Regions from separate parts of the Dyella jejuensis genome, predicted to be linked through region 2. Evidence: riboswitches for the same ligand, from Rfam matches in the RefSeq annotation. Region 2 holds a riboswitch; the other holds the start of a gene.
What was found. A riboswitch is a leader RNA that binds a small molecule or an ion and turns the genes downstream of it on or off. The one in region 2 is predicted to bind fluoride.
Positions count from the first base shown of each region.

Region 1: another riboswitch for fluoride. It lies ahead of crcB (fluoride efflux transporter CrcB); the one in region 2 lies ahead of ISP15_RS07530 (hypothetical protein).

Region 1 covers NZ_JADIKJ010000002.1:393,412-400,906, reverse strand. The annotation lists gene ISP15_RS03515 (hypothetical protein) at 1-362, shown strand, start outside; gene ISP15_RS03510 (TraB/GumN family protein) at 444-1,310, opposite strand; gene cfa (cyclopropane fatty acyl phospholipid synthase) at 1,316-2,434, opposite strand; gene ISP15_RS03500 (DUF190 domain-containing protein) at 2,431-2,793, opposite strand; gene crcB (fluoride efflux transporter CrcB) at 2,811-3,191, opposite strand; fluoride riboswitch at 3,266-3,341, opposite strand; gene ISP15_RS03490 (glycosyltransferase family 9 protein) at 3,433-4,542, opposite strand; gene ISP15_RS03485 (hypothetical protein) at 4,574-5,041, opposite strand; gene minE (cell division topological specificity factor MinE) at 5,219-5,494, opposite strand; gene minD (septum site-determining protein MinD) at 5,500-6,315, opposite strand; gene minC (septum site-determining protein MinC) at 6,354-7,142, opposite strand; gene ISP15_RS03465 (GNAT family N-acetyltransferase) at 7,311-7,495, opposite strand, start outside.
Region 2 covers NZ_JADIKJ010000007.1:35,801-43,295, reverse strand. The annotation lists gene ISP15_RS07550 (hydrogenase large subunit) at 1-447, opposite strand, end outside; gene ISP15_RS07545 (proton-conducting transporter transmembrane domain-containing protein) at 444-1,904, opposite strand; gene ISP15_RS07540 (hypothetical protein) at 1,907-2,587, opposite strand; gene ISP15_RS07535 (respiratory chain complex I subunit 1 family protein) at 2,593-3,537, opposite strand; fluoride riboswitch at 3,711-3,772, opposite strand; fluoride riboswitch at 3,902-3,972, shown strand; gene ISP15_RS07530 (hypothetical protein) at 4,072-4,635, shown strand; gene ISP15_RS07525 (MFS transporter) at 4,635-5,867, shown strand; gene ISP15_RS07520 (histidine phosphatase family protein) at 5,864-6,481, shown strand; gene ppa (inorganic diphosphatase) at 6,487-7,032, shown strand; gene ISP15_RS07510 (MutS-related protein) at 6,995-7,495, shown strand, end outside.

The sequences.
Region 1 (7,495 bases), on a different contig from region 2:
AGGATCATCCACACGCGGATACCGCCATCGTCGTGTGCGCGGAGCAACCCGACTATGTGTGCGGCATCACCGGCGTGAACGACAAGAGCACCTGGGAGAAACTCAACGGCGGCAAGACGCCATGGGTGCGCGTGCTGCCGGGCAAGCAGGTCATCAGGCTGACCTTGTCCAACTTGCACATCATCAACCGTCCGTGGATCAAGATCGACAATGCGCAGGCCGGACACGTTTACCGTATCGATGTCGCCCTTGCCAACTCGGTGCTCACGGCGACTTATAAGGATCTGGGCAAGCTGGATTCCTACACCATCCATATGCCGCGTTTCCCGTTGTCCCCCAAGCCGATCACGGCGCACTTCTGAGTGCGTGAGGCGAGAAAAAGCGGGTAGGTTGGCGCAGCGCCACCGGCTGATGCACGATTGCCGCAAAAGCCGGTCGCCGATTTAATTGTCCGCTTGCACGACTACGCCCCGTTTCGCCAGTTGCGCCTGCACACTGTCCGGACCGGCAAGATGCGCCGCGCCGACCGCGATGAAGGTCGTTCCAGGCTGCTTGAGCATGGCCTCGATCTGGACCGCCCAGTGTTGATTCCGCCTCACCAGCAATACCTGGTAGACCTGTGGTTGGCGGGTTTTCAATTCATCGTTTTCCAGCTTGGCGATGGCGGCCACGTCGCCCTGTTTCCAGGCATCGACCAGCGCCAGCAATTCATCCTTGTCCTTGTCTGCGTCGCGCAGGGCATCGCGCAAAAACGCCCATTGCAACGGCATCGGCAGCTCGGCGAGGAAGCGGATCTGCTGTTGGGCCGTTTCCAGGCCATGGACCGGCTTGCCGGCGCGAGCCATCTGGGCACGCAGCTGGTTGTCGACGCCCGCGGCTGGATCGAGGCCAGCCTTGAGCAGCGGCGCTACCGATAGCGTCAGCGCGGCCAGCCATGGTTTCATCGGTTGCAGCGTCGCGGCACCGCCGGGCAATCCGGCCAGCTGCGCAGCTTTCGCCAGCGCAGCATTATCGCTTTCGCTCAATTGGCTCGAAAGCGGATGTGCGCTATCCAGCCCGTAACGCAGCACCAGCGGAGCCATGCTCGCCTGGTCGTCATCGGTCAATTCGATCCAGAGCGACTGGCTTTGTGCGAGCGCCTGATTCAAGGCGGGAAAGCGCCAGTCCGTATCGTTTGGCAACAGGTGCACGGTGCCGAACAGATAGACCGTGCTATTGCCGCTGCTGACTCGCCACAAGGCTGGATGCGCCAGCGCGGTGCCCCAGGAAAGGAACAGCAGCAGTACGGCCCATTTTCGATAGGCACGCATGGGGCTCAGCGCGGAACGCGGTAGCCGCCGGGCACGCCGTTCGGGCTGAGCGTGAGCTGCCAAAGCTGGTCGCGCCGGCTGCGGAAGACGGCCGTCGATACTGAAAGATAGAAGCGCCACATGCGACGGAAGCGCTCGTCGTAACTCGTTGGGAGGCCAGGCCATGCGGCCTCGACATTCGCGTGCCAGGCGCTGAGGGTGCGATCGTAATCGGTGCCGAAGTTGTGCCAGTCCTCGACGACGAACAGGCCTTCCAGTGCTGCGGTAACCTGGCTGGCAGCGGGAATCATCGAATTGGGAAAGATGTATTTCTCGATCCACGGATCAGGCCGCCCGGGTGCCTGGTTGGTGCCGATACAGTGCAGCAGGAACAAGCCGTCTTCTTTCAGGCATCGGCGCGCGACCTCGAAATACTCCCGGTAATTCTTGCCGCCGACATGCTCGAACATGCCGATCGACATGATCGCATCGAAGGGTTCGTCGAGCTCGCGATAATCCTGCAGGCGAATCTCGACCGGCAGGCCCTGGCACAGTTCGCGCGCGAAGGCTGCCTGCTCATTGGAGACGGTAATGCCAACGCCAGTGACGCCATACCGTTCGGCCGCAAACTTCAGCGCCTCGCCCCAGCCGCAGCCGATGTCGAGCACGCGCATGCCAGGCTGCAGGCGCAGCTTGCGGCAGATCAGGTCGAGCTTGGCTTCTTGCGCATCGTCGAGGTTGTCGGCCTTTGCCCAGTAGCCACAGGAATAAACCAGCCGCTTGCCGAGCATCGCCTTGAACAGATCGTTGCCAAGATCGTAGTGCACCTTGCCGATCTCGAACGCATGCTGGCCGCGTTGCAGATTGATGAAGCGCGCCTTGAGATGGGCGATCAGCGTATCCAGCGACTTGAGGTGTTCGTCCAGATGGCTGCTGAGGATTTTGGTGAACATGCCGGGAAGATCCTGCGCATCCCACCATCCATCCATATACGCTTCGCCCAGGCCTAGCGAGCCGTGCGCGAATACACGTGCATACAGCTGCTCATCATGGACTTGAAGATCCGTCGGAGCGGGTCCGTCGATGCGCACGCCCGCCGTGTCCAGGAGATCGGCGGCGCGTTGCCGCAAGGAATCCTGATTCATCCGTTCACTTCCTTGCCCAAGACGCCAAAATGTACCGGCGACCATGCGTAGACCAGGTCAACGCCGGCTTCGCGCACGAGCCGCAGCAAGGTCTGCGCGTTCGGTTCGCTGAGCAGGAATTCGATCTTTTGCGGAAGGTCGTCAGCGAGTTCGAAAAAAGCTTCCTGGTGCAGCACGCCGTGCCGCCCGAATCCGGCCGTGGCGCGAAATACCGAGCCTCCGCCCAGCCGATGGCGCTTGGCCAGTTCCAGCAGCCACTCCGATACCAGCAGCCCATCGTGCCTGGCACGCACGTGCGTATAGAAACGCAGGAAGACGCCTTTGCCCGGATCGTGGTCGAACGAAGTTTCGATGCTCATGGCTTGCTCGATCCTTATCAATGGCGCAGTAATCCGCGCGTCAGGAAGATGCCCAGGATGGTCATGGCGAGGCTGCCGACCAGATGCACCGCGACATGGGCCCCGAACCAGGCCAATTGCCCGCGCAGCAGCAATGTATTGGCCTCGGCGGAGAAGGTCGAGAATGTAGTCAGGCCACCGAGAAAGCCGGTCATCGCGAACAGCCGCCATTCCGGCGGCAGGGCTTGGAAATGTTCGAAGATGCCCATCATGCAACCCATGATCAGGCCGCCGCTGAGGTTGGCGGCCAGGGTGCCCAGGGGCAGGGTGGGAAAAAGAGGGTTGAGCAGGATGCTGAGCAGCCAGCGCATCCAGCATCCGATCGCGCCGCCCAGGCCGACGGCAAGAAATCCGCTCATGCTCACGTTGTGTGGTCTCCCGATAGCGATAGATCGGTTCCACGGCAACAGGCACGCCTGCGCCGCCGGAATCCGGTAGTGCAGGCATCATCAACCTTTCGGTGGTTCGCCCCGGCTCGGGACGGGAGGCATGCCATCTCCCTCATGTTGAACATGCTAGCCGATGCCATGGCCGGCTGAACAGCGCATGCCTGCGCAGATGGCGGGCGCGCCTGTTCGTGACCTGCGATCGGATGCTTCGCTAGCGGTCCGTCGCTTGCTGTACGTGGTTGAACTCCGGCATGGCTGCGATGGTACGCGCCACCTCTTCCGGCGCGACGCCTTGCGCGGCAACCGCATGGCGAGAGGGGCCATAAGGCCCCCATTCGCCCACATTGGTTACCGTGAAGATGCCCATGGTGGGAACCTCCGACGCGCAGGCCAGATGCATGATGCCGCAGTCTGCACTGATATAGACGTCCAAACCGGACAGCACGCTGGCGAGCTTGCGCAGGTCGCTGGAATAATAGGCGGGATAGCGTGAGCCCAGCATCGATGCGCCCGACGCTGGCAGGATCTCCACGATGCGGTGCGCCGGATGGTGCGCTTCCAATCCCCGGATGAAGCGCATCCACCAGTCTTCGCCGAGCAGCTTGTTGCCGGTTGCATTGGCAAAGATGCCGATCACGCCATGGCCTGGCGATGCCGAGCCGCCGGCGGCGAGCGAACGGATCAGCGCGGCGCGGCCGTGCTCGCGTTCGACGGCATCCAGGCGAATGTCCGGGACTGGATAATCCGCCGTGGTATCGCGGCCCATGGCGCTGCGCAGCAAGTAGACCGGGCGGCGTCCCTTGCTCTCGTCCGGCGGCAGTGGAACCGCGTGGGTGATTTCGCCATGTTTTTTCGGGCTGCTGAAGCCGAGGGTGTAGGTGGCATTCGACAGCAGCATCAGCAGGCGGCCGGTTTGCGACAACGGATCGGCATCGATCGCCAGGTCGTACCGGATCTTGCGCATGCGCCGCAGCGTGCCGAAGAACTGGAACGGGTGCCCGACCCCATGTGCCGGCAGGCGAAAGAGACGCTGCACGTTGAAGAAATGGCCGTAGACGCCGCCGGCGACCGGGCTGCGCGTGAGGATGTCGATTTCCGCGGCGGGATAGACCTTTTCCAGTTCCGACAGCAGCGGCGTCAGCAACAATGTATTGCCGAGGCTGTGGCTGACATGGCAGACCAGGATGCGGTAGATGCCCTTGGCTGGCAACGGTTCGGCAGTCGGCTGTCCGTGGCTGCCGAAAACCAGGCGCATCAGCCGGCGCGCTGCGCGGCGACGCAGGTCATTGATGGGGTCGTAGTAACGGGTGTTCTTCAGCACGGCAATCTGGATGGCAACAGGGCGACGGCGACTATACCGGTTCGCCGCCTCGCGTAAGCAGCTTGTGGTCGATCAGCCAGGCCCTGGCATCTTCCGCATCGTGCTCGAACCAGGCGCGGGCGGAGCCGAGCCGGAACGAATAGCCCCAGGCATCCATGTCCATCATTACCCGTTCGCTGCCGACGCCGGGCAACATGCCGCCCAACACGATCTGCAAGTAGCAAACGGCATCTTCTTCGGCGATCGAGTCGGTGGCATCGGTATGCACGCCGGCGCGGCGTTCCGGCGGCAGCACGATCAGATGGCCGGCTTCATGCAGGACCGAGTGCACGGGCGTGTCGCCGCGCGCGTAGACCGTGCTACCGATGATGCCGGCTTCGTCCTCGCCCCAGTAGCTGCCGGGAATGGCTTCGCCGTCGGCCACGCGGACCAGGTTCAGGCCGTAATGGGCGAGCAGGGCTTCGATGGCGGCAGTGTCGAGGTCGGCGAGACGGAGCATGGCGTATGCATGATGCTTTCTGCCGAGAGCGGGCAGGGTTGAGGGGTTTCCCTCGCGAAAGGCTGACCTTGGCGCAGTCATGTGAAAGGGTCGAAACCCTTCCGTGCTGGGAAAAACCGGGGGTCAGAGTAGCCGCTTAGCCCAATCCGCTCCCTGAAAGGAGCGGGAACAAAAACATCAGGTCGCGGCGCCGCCCGCCGGCTTCCCGTCCGGCAACGCCACCGACAGTTCCAGCACCTCGTGCCCGCTGTCGCGCTCGACATTGATGTTGATCGCATCCAGGTCGACGTTGACGTACTTCTTGATGACCTCGAGCAATTCGTTGCGCATCAGTGGCAGGTAATCGGGGGCGCCACGAGTGGAGCGCTCCTGCGCGACGATGATGCGCAGGCGCTCCTTCGCGACGACGGCGGTCGGTTCTGGCTTGCGCTTGAGGAAATCGAGGATACCCATGGCGGTCAACCTCCGAATACGCGCTGGAAGAAGCCCTTCTTGGGTGCGTCGAGAAAGCGCATCGGGCGTTCTTCGCCAAGGATGCGGGCCACGGTGTCGCGATAGGCCTGCCCGGCGTGGGAGTTTTCGTCGACGATCACCGGCACGCCCGCGTTGGATGCAGCCAGTACGTTTTCCGATTCCGGGATCACGCCGACGACGCTGATGCCCAGGATTTCTTCCACGTCCTTCACGCTGAGCATTTCGCCCTGGTCCACCCGCGAAGGGTTGTAGCGCGTCAATAGCAGGTGCTGGGTGATGGCGCCATCGCCGCGTTCGGCGCGGCGCGTCTTGCTGGCGAGCAGGCCAAGGATGCGGTCGGAGTCGCGCACCGACGATACTTCCGGATTGACCACCACCACGGCGTGGTCGGCGAAATACATGGCCAGGTGCGCGCCTTTCTCGATGCCCGCCGGCGAGTCGCAGACGATGTAGTCGAAGCCGTCCTTGGACAGGTCCTCGAGCACTTTTTCCACGCCTTCCTGGGTCAATGCATCTTTGTCGCGCGTCTGGCTGGCGGCGAGCACATAGAGGTTGTCGTAACGCTTGTCCTTGATCAGTGCCTGCTTGATCGTGGCCTCGCCATGCACGACGTTGACGAAGTCGTACACGACGCGGCGTTCGCAGCCCATGATCAGATCGAGGTTGCGCAGGCCGACGTCGAAGTCGATCACCGCCACCTTCTTGCCGGCCATCGCCAAGCCCGTGGCAAGCGAGGCGCTGGTCGTGGTCTTGCCGACACCACCCTTGCCGGACGTTACAACGATAATCTCAGCACTCAAGGCTCATCTCCGCTGGTGTTCTTTATAATTAGTCGTAGTTATTTCAAAGGCGCAATCAGCAATTTGTCGCCATCGAGCCAGCATTGCACAGACTGGCCCTCCAGGTCTTTCGGTATCTGCTCGAACACGCGGTAATGGCCGGCGATGGCGACCAGTTCAGCCCGGAAGTCCGAGACGAAGATGCGCGCTTTCACGTCGCCCTGCGCGCCGGCCATGGCGCGACCCTTGAGGCTGCCATAGACGTGGATGCTGCCATCGGCGATCACTTCGGCGCCATTGGCGATCGCACCGGCAATCACCAGGTCGCGATCGCGCGCATAGACCTGCTGGCCCGACCGCACCGCGCCTTCATGGTGCTGCGCGCCGATGGAGCCCGCCTGGGGCGACAGGACCGGTTCGCGAATCGGCGCGGCGGGCACGGGCGCGGCGGCCGCCGGCGCGGCACTCGGCGCCGGCGACGGCATATTGCCGCCATCGGCAGGTTCGTAGGCAGCGCGGAACTTGGCAATCAGCGGCAGGCCCATGCGCTGCGCCAGCGCTTCGGTGGCGCTGGTGCCGTAAGCAAGACCGACCGGCAACATGCCGGCACTGCGCACGGCTTCGAGCAAGGCATCGACGGTGCCGTCATCGGGCAGGTTGAGCAGGTGGCTCAGGTCCAGCACCACCGCGGCCCGCGAGAACAACTGCGGCGCGGAACGCACGCGGCGTTCCAGTTCTTCGCACAAGCTCGCCGCGTCGGGCCGGCGAACGCGCACGCAGGCGATGCCCACCTGGCCGAAGCGCAAGTCGCAAGCTTCATTGGATTCCACCACTGAACCCGCCTTCATACGCTACGTACCCCATGCCGGAAGCGGACTGTGGGCAGGTTGAGGAAGAACCAGGAAGCGTATGGCGAGAGGTGGCTAAGTGATGACCTGGGCATAGGCATATGGGCAAACGGATCGGGCGCGCAGGATGGTTTCTGCGTGGAGCACGCGGCGTATGCGGGGCGGTTCTCATTCATGGGGGCCGCTCCCGGGAAGGCGACGCGCTTGGGAGCCGTGGGTGAATTGAGGTCCGCGGCCAGCCAGCCAGGGCAGGTCGGGCAGGCCGCTGTGTTCAAGATAGGTATCGCGCACGAACGCATAGCTCGGCAGATCCTTGGCGAGCAAGCTTACCTGTGGCCCATGCTCGCCCATGC
Region 2 (7,495 bases):
GACGCCGGCACGCACCGGGCCGAAACTCAGTAGCTGGACATCATCGCCATGTACGTCGGGGACATGATTCGGGGCGTGCAATTGCTGCTGCAGGCCTCGCACACGTACCAGCGGCTGCGTTCCGCTCCAACCGTCGGTAACCAGCGAGTATGGCTCTGGATGGCCCGTGAATTGCACTCCATACAGGTCGCGGATCTCGCGCTCATACCAGCCAAGCAAAGGTGCGCGCGTGGCGAGGCTGGGCAGTGTGTTGTCGTGTGCCAGGCAGCACCACATCTGGAAGGGACGGCCGGCGCCGGGCGCGGCAAGGTAACGCACCTCTACGCGATCGGGCTGAACAAACCAGGCGTAGGCCATCTGCATACGTCCCTCTGCCAAGAGTAGGGCCTCGACCCGCTCAAGCAGCGCGGCGGGTTCCAGCGACAGCTTCTCGAAGCCTCCGCTCATGGCAATGCCCCCAGTGTCGCGGCAATGCGTTCAAACAGTGACATCCATGCAGCGGGCCACCACACGCCAAGCACCAGCAACGGCGCTAGAGCGAGCGCCATGGGCCAAACCCGCCATGCTGTCCCGGAAGGTTCAGGGACGGCGGACTTGGCCAGGGGGGCACCCAGATACATGGCTCGAAAGTGATTGAGGAAGGCGATGAAGATCACGATCAACAGGATCAGCATCACCATGGCGGCCCACAGATTCTGGCTGGCCCAACCTGCGCGAAGAATGGTGATCTCGCTGAGAAATAGCCCGAACGGCGGCGCGCCGGTGATGGCCACGGCACCGCACAACCACAACCATCCCGAGGCGGGAAAGACGGCCAGGACCTCGCGCAGGTCTTCGATGCGCTTGCTGTGGTAGCGATGCATCGCGTTGCCGGCGCCAAAGAATAACAGCGGTTTGCATAGCGAATGGTTGAGCATGTGATAGAGCGCGCCGGCTACGCCGAGCGTTCCACCAAATCCGAACCCCAGCGCAAGCACGCCCATATGCTCGATGCTCGAATAGGCCATCAGGCGTTTGATCTGGCGTTGCCGCACGATGAAGAGCGCGCCAACCAGCAGCGACAGCACGCCAAGGACGATAAGCGCCGTGCGTGGCAAGCGTCCTTGTCCGGCAGCGTCTGTCGCGGCAAGGAAACGTACAATCCCAAGCATCGCGGTATTGAGCAGTGCGCCCGAAAGCATGGCGGACACTGGCGCAGGACCCTCGCTATGCGCGTCCGGCAGCCACGTATGCATCGGCGCCAGGCCAACCTTGGTGCCGTAACCTATCAGGGTCAGCAGGAAGCCCAGTTTGAGCAGTACCGGCGGCATCCTGGGGGCGACCTGGGTTAGCGATTGCCAGGTAAGGCTGTAGGTTTCCCCCAGCACGAAGCTGCCGCCCCAGTACAACAGTGCGGTGCCGAGCAGGGCCAGACTGATGCCGGCGGAAACCACGATGATGTATTTCCAGGCTGCTTCCATGCTTTCCGGAGTTTGTTCGAAGCCGACCAGGAAAGTGCTGACGAGCGTCGTCAGCTCGATGGCGATCCAGTACACGCCGATACTGTTGACCAGCGGGGCGAACAGCATGCTCAAGGCAAAGCCGGCCTGCAGCGCATAGAAGACAGGAAGCCGCCGTTCGCCGGCTTCATCGTGGCGCATATAGCCGATGGCATAGATCGAGGAGAGGACGTAAACGATCGCTACGCACATCACGACCCACGCACCGAGCGGATCGAGCAAGAGATATCCGTGCAAGAATTTCCGGGGCGTCTGGATCGTGAAAGGGAGCGGCAATGCCACGCCTAATACGATCAAGCTGGCCAGCAGGTTCAAGTATTCCGACGCGCGCGGTCGGCGCAATGCCAGGCCGACGATGATCGGCAACAAAGGAGCCAGCAGCAAGATGGCAATGTGCGATTCCATGCTTATCCCGTCAGACGCCGCAATTCGCGACTGCTCGTCGTGCCGATGTGCGTAAGCAGGTAACGTACCAACACGCCGAAGCACGCCACCGCCACGAGTAAGTCGAACAGCAGCACCAGCTCGATCATCAGCGGCATGCCCGGGACCAGGATCTGGCTGCCGAGGAAAATGCCGTTTTCGAGCACGAGGATGCCCAGGATGTGACTGATGGCTTCATGCCGCAGCGTGAGCATCTGAAACCCGATGAGCTTCATCGAAAACATCACGGTGAGCGCGAGCACCACGACATTCGAATTCAAGCCGAGGCTTTGCGTGATATGGATGGCAACCAGCAAAGCGAAAATCACTAGTGCGGCGCCAATAATCAGGCTGCTCGCCGGGCTGACGATTTCATGCACTTCGCGTTGGGCCGGCATCTGCCGCAGGATGCGCAGGATCAGCCAGGGAAGCACGAGGCCACGGAACAGCACGGTCAATAGCGCGACCATGTACAGTTCGCGATAGCCGCCGTAATAGCCAATCAATGCGGAAAGGATTCCGATCAGCCAGGATTGCGCGCCAAAGGCGAACATGTAGTCTTTCAGCCAGCGCGAGCCGAGCATCACGAAAGCCAGCAAAAGGCTGGCAATGGCCAACAGGCTGAACAGGGCGGCGGCGAGGGGGTCCAGATGGGCTGCGAGCATCGACGTCACCGTATCTGGTTGGCCACGATCGCCAGGACGGCGAGCATGAATGCAGCGGCAAGCGGCTCCTGGTAGCGATAGAAACGCAGGCGCGATTGCGCGGTTTCGACCACGATCACGGCGCATGCCACTACACCGAACTTCACGAGTATTCCAAGCACCGCACCGCCGATGCCGATCACGGTTCCATGATGCGATAGCCCCCACGGCAACAACAGCACGTGGCAGAAAATGGTGTACAGGATGAATTGCTTCATCATGGACGCCCACTTCAGCAATCCCAGCAATGGACCGGAATACTCGAGGATGCGGGCCTCCTCGATCATGTAGACCTCGATGTGCGTGCTCGAATGGATCGGCAAGCGATCCGTTTCGGTAAGCAACAGCACGAAGAATGCCGCCACCAGAAAAAGATGGGTAGGACCCAGGTAGACCTCCGGGTGCGCCACCAGGAGATGATTGACGACAAATGGCAGCATCGCGTGCGCCATCAGCGTGATGCCGACGAATACCAGTATCAGGGTGGGTTCGGCCAGGATCGTAATCATCACGGTACGGCTCGCGCCGATACCTCCATAGGCGCTTCCCGTATCCAGCGCGGCTAGATTTATGAAGAATGTGCCCAGCGTCAAGATCAGGCCGCCGCCCAGGATGTCGCCCATGTCCGAAAGCGGCAGCGGATAGTCCGTCAACACCGGAATCAAGATGGGCACCGTCAGCATCGCGGTAAATGCCACCACCGGGGCTGTCCAGAAGATCCATGCGGCGGTATCGGGTATGACCAGTTGCTTGCGAAACAGTTTGCGTAGATCGCGATAGGGCTGCAGCAAAGAAGGACCGCGCGCACGCTGCGCGCGTTCCTCATAGCGATGAATGAAACCTTGCAAAAGGGGCGATAGCAGCAACGCCGCGAGCACTTGTGCGATTTGCGCGGCGATATCCCGCCACATCACGGCGCGCCCTCAGCGCTGCGGCCGATGTGGAGACGACTTGATGCGCAAGAGCGTTGCTGCCGCTTTGGGCCGGCACACGCTGGCCGCCAATGCGGCACCCCATAGAACGAAAACGCAGGATAAGACAATACAGGTCATGACACGGCTCCAGACATGGAAAAAGCCATCAATTGCCTGTAGGTGTCATCAGCCCTGCGGGCGGTCTGAGGCGGACACCATCACCCTTTTGCGTGGACGGTAGCACGGTTTCCGCGACTGGGGAACGTCCGCTATCCGGAGATGCTGGATGTGAAAACATCGTCGTTTGGGCAGTGAATGCCATCGTTGCCACCTTGCCGTTGAAGGCGGGAATCGGTATCGTTTGGCTCAAGGAGATGGCATTCCTCCTGGGCTTGGCCCAACCGCCGCAAGGCTGATGATGCCTATCGAACGCGCTTGTCCGTAGCGCGCGTTTTGGTGGGCGTCCTCGATTCCCCCGCAACGCATTCTGCGATTCAGGCGTCCGATTGGCGGCGATTCTGGAGTCGGGTCATGCATCTCTTCGGCGGGACTGCAGCAGCTTGGCGCGTATGCAACGCAGCCATGCGCCGACGTGCGCACGTGTCCTCTGTTCCTCTCTCCCGTATCCGCATCGTGCCGGCTGGCGTACAGGGGCGCCGGGCATCGATTTCTTTCTTCCCCAGGCTGGATGCACGCTTCGTGACCACACAAATCCTAGTTTTATACGATCGCTCCGCCTTGGGAGACCTGGCTGTCGAAACAGGGTTCCAGGTCGCCCGCGAACAGGCGGACGCAACGTTGCACGTATTGGCCGTTCCCGGCATTGCCGATGATGCCATGCAGTGCGAACGTCTCGCCGACGATTTGATCGCTTTTGCACGGATAGGTCAGCGATATGGCATTGCATTGGACGGTGATGTCATGGCCGAGCCAAGTGTCGAGCGTATCAACGCTGAAATTCGAAAGCGAAAGATCGATCGCATCATTACTGCCAAACCGGACGGCCAGGAGGGGGATAACGAGATCAGCCGACTGCTCGACGCCGTCGTGCAGAGTACCGGTATTCCGGCCATCGTGGTCCACGGCGTCTCCTGATGGACACCGGCAACGACGCTGTTGCATTGCCGCTGCCTATTTATCGCAGCGGCCTTCATGCACGTCGTGCATTGCGTTTCGTCGTCATGGTGGGTGTTGTCAGTCTCTTCGCCGACATGACCTATGAAGGCGCTCGAAGCATCAACGGACAGTTTCTTGGACTGCTTGGCGCGAGCGGCTTCTGGGTCTCGGCCATTGCCGGGGTAGGCGAACTTACCGGCTATGGCCTAAGGATGTTCACCGGGTACCTGGCCGATCGCACGGGGCGCTATTGGCTGATCACCATGATCGGCTTTGCGGTAAACCTGCTGGTGGTCCCGCTCCTGGCTCTGGCCGGACATTGGCAGGTAGCGGGTGTCCTGATCGTTGGCGAGCGCGTGGGCAAGGGCATTCGCACGCCGGCGCGCGACGCGATGCTGGCTTATGCGGGCCGCAGCCTCGGCAGTGGTTGGGCTTTCGGCTTGCATGAAGCGATGGACCAGGCGGGCGCCACGATCGGCCCATTGCTGATGGCGACAGTATTGCTCTGGCGCGGCAATTACCACATGGCATATGCGTTCCTGCTGTTTCCCGCGGTGGCGGCGCTCTTCGCACTCATGCTGGCACGCCTGGCATTTCCCACGCCCGGAGATTTGGAGCGAACATCGCACGTGCCCGTAATCGACGCCAACCGCCGCTTCCTGTTCTATTTGTGCGGCACATCGTTGGTGGCCGCCGGGTTTGCGGACTATTCGCTGATTGCGTTTCATGCACACGCTTTGCATCTGATTCCCGATGTGTGGATTCCGCCGCTGTACGCGCTGGCCATGCTCTCTGCTGGCGTCAGTGCATTGGCGTTCGGACGGCTTTTCGATCGCTACGGCGTGGGCGCCCTGGTGGGTGCGACCATACTGTCGGCCTTATTTGCACCGTGTGTTTTCCTCGGCGACGCAACCTGGATCGCCATCGGAGCCGTGCTCTGGGGTGTCGGCGTAGGGGCCCACGAATCGGTCATGCGCGCCGCGGTAGCACGATTGTTTCCGCCTCATCGGCGAGCATCCGCATTTGGGGTCTTCAACACCGTATTTGGGGTGGCTTGGTTCCTTGGAAGCCTCGCGCTGGGATGGGCCTATGAGCATTCGCTCTGGAACATCGTCGTGTTATCCGTTGCGCTGCAAGTGCTGGGCGTGCCGTTGCTGTTGTTTGCGCGAGCTCCTGGTCTCTCAACTTCCACGAAGGAGATACAGCCATGACTATCCTGTTGCTCATTCGGCATGGAGAGGTGGAAGGCATCATTCCGCCCCGTTTTCGTGGCCGTGCCAATTTGCTGTTGACGGAGCGCGGAATACGCCAGGCCGAACTGACACGTGACGCCATCAGCGATCGATGGGTACTCAATGCGATCTACTGCAGCCCGCTGACACGCTGTGTGCGGACTGCGGACACTATCGCCGGCCCGTTCAAGCTGGATGTGATGCCGCATCACGGGCTGAACGACATTGACTATGGCACCTGGCAGGGAAAACTTGTTACGGAAGTCGCGCAGCGATGGCCACACGAACTGACGGCATGGCATAGCGCGCCTCATACGATGCGCTTGCCCGGCGGGGAGTCCCTGCAGGAAGTGTTCGCGCGTGCTACGGATGCCTTGCAAACGATCCTGCACGCCAATCACCACGGCACCGTTGCGCTAGTTACCCATGACAGCGTCATCCGGTTACTCCTGTGCCATGCGTTGGGCTTGTCGCCAGCGAGCTATTGGCTGACAGCCCCATCGCCGTGCGGCATCAGCGAAATTCATTTCCACGAGGATCGCTTCACGATCCGCTCCATTAACGAAACGCAGCATCTAAACGAGAGCGAGTAGGCGTCATGGCACTAGATAAAGTTTCTCCCGGTCCGCAGGTTCCCGATGCCATCCACGCGATCATCGAGATTCCCATGGACGCCGAACCGGTCAAGTATGAAGTGGACAAGGCGACCGGCGCGATCTTCGTCGATCGGGTGCTGTCCACGCCGATGCGCTATCCCTGCAATTACGGATACATGCCGGGCACGCTCTGCGGCGATGGCGATCCGCTCGATGTGCTCATCGTGATGCCCATGCCGCTTATTCCAGGCTCGGTGATCGTGTGCCGCCCCCTGGGCGTGATGGACATGACGGACGAAAACGGGGAAGACACCAAGCTGATCGCCGTTCCGGTCACCCGGACGTTCGCCGGCTATGCCCATTGGGAAAAACTCAGCGACGTCCCGGAAACCACGCGCGGCCGTATCCAGCACTTCTTCGAGCATTACAAGGATCTGGAGAAAGGCAAGTGGGTGCGGTTCGAAGGCTGGCGTGACGTAGGCCCGGCACGGGAAGAGGTGCTGGCCTGCATTGATCGCTATCAAGCGTACCTGCGCGAGTCCCACTGAACGTCTTGATGTCGCCATGAACGATGCCTGCCATGATCACCTGCCGTTTCTGAGCATCCTGTTTCCAGGAACGGGAGCGGGCGATGCGACCGAAGCGGCCGACGAGCCGGCGTGCTTTCAGGATCTGAATCTGCATCGGATCGTGGCGGCTGTCATCGCCGGCAGGGAGGAATACAACCTCGAGCCTTTCTTTTACAGCAAGATCGAAACGCTGGACGGCATCAATTACCGCCAGGAAGTGATGCGCGACCTGGAGCGCGACGAGATCATGCGGGCAATTGCGGCGTTCTCCAGCGCTATGGCAGACATGCGCAAGCGCCTGTTCCAGGCGAACAAGCTGCATTACCGGTATGAAAAGGAGCGCTGGCTGCTGGGAGCCATCGATCTGTATGGCATGGCCGTGGAGCAGCTTGTCCAGGCGTTGCGGCAAGCCAAGCCAGACTCGCGTGGTCTGCGTGCGCTC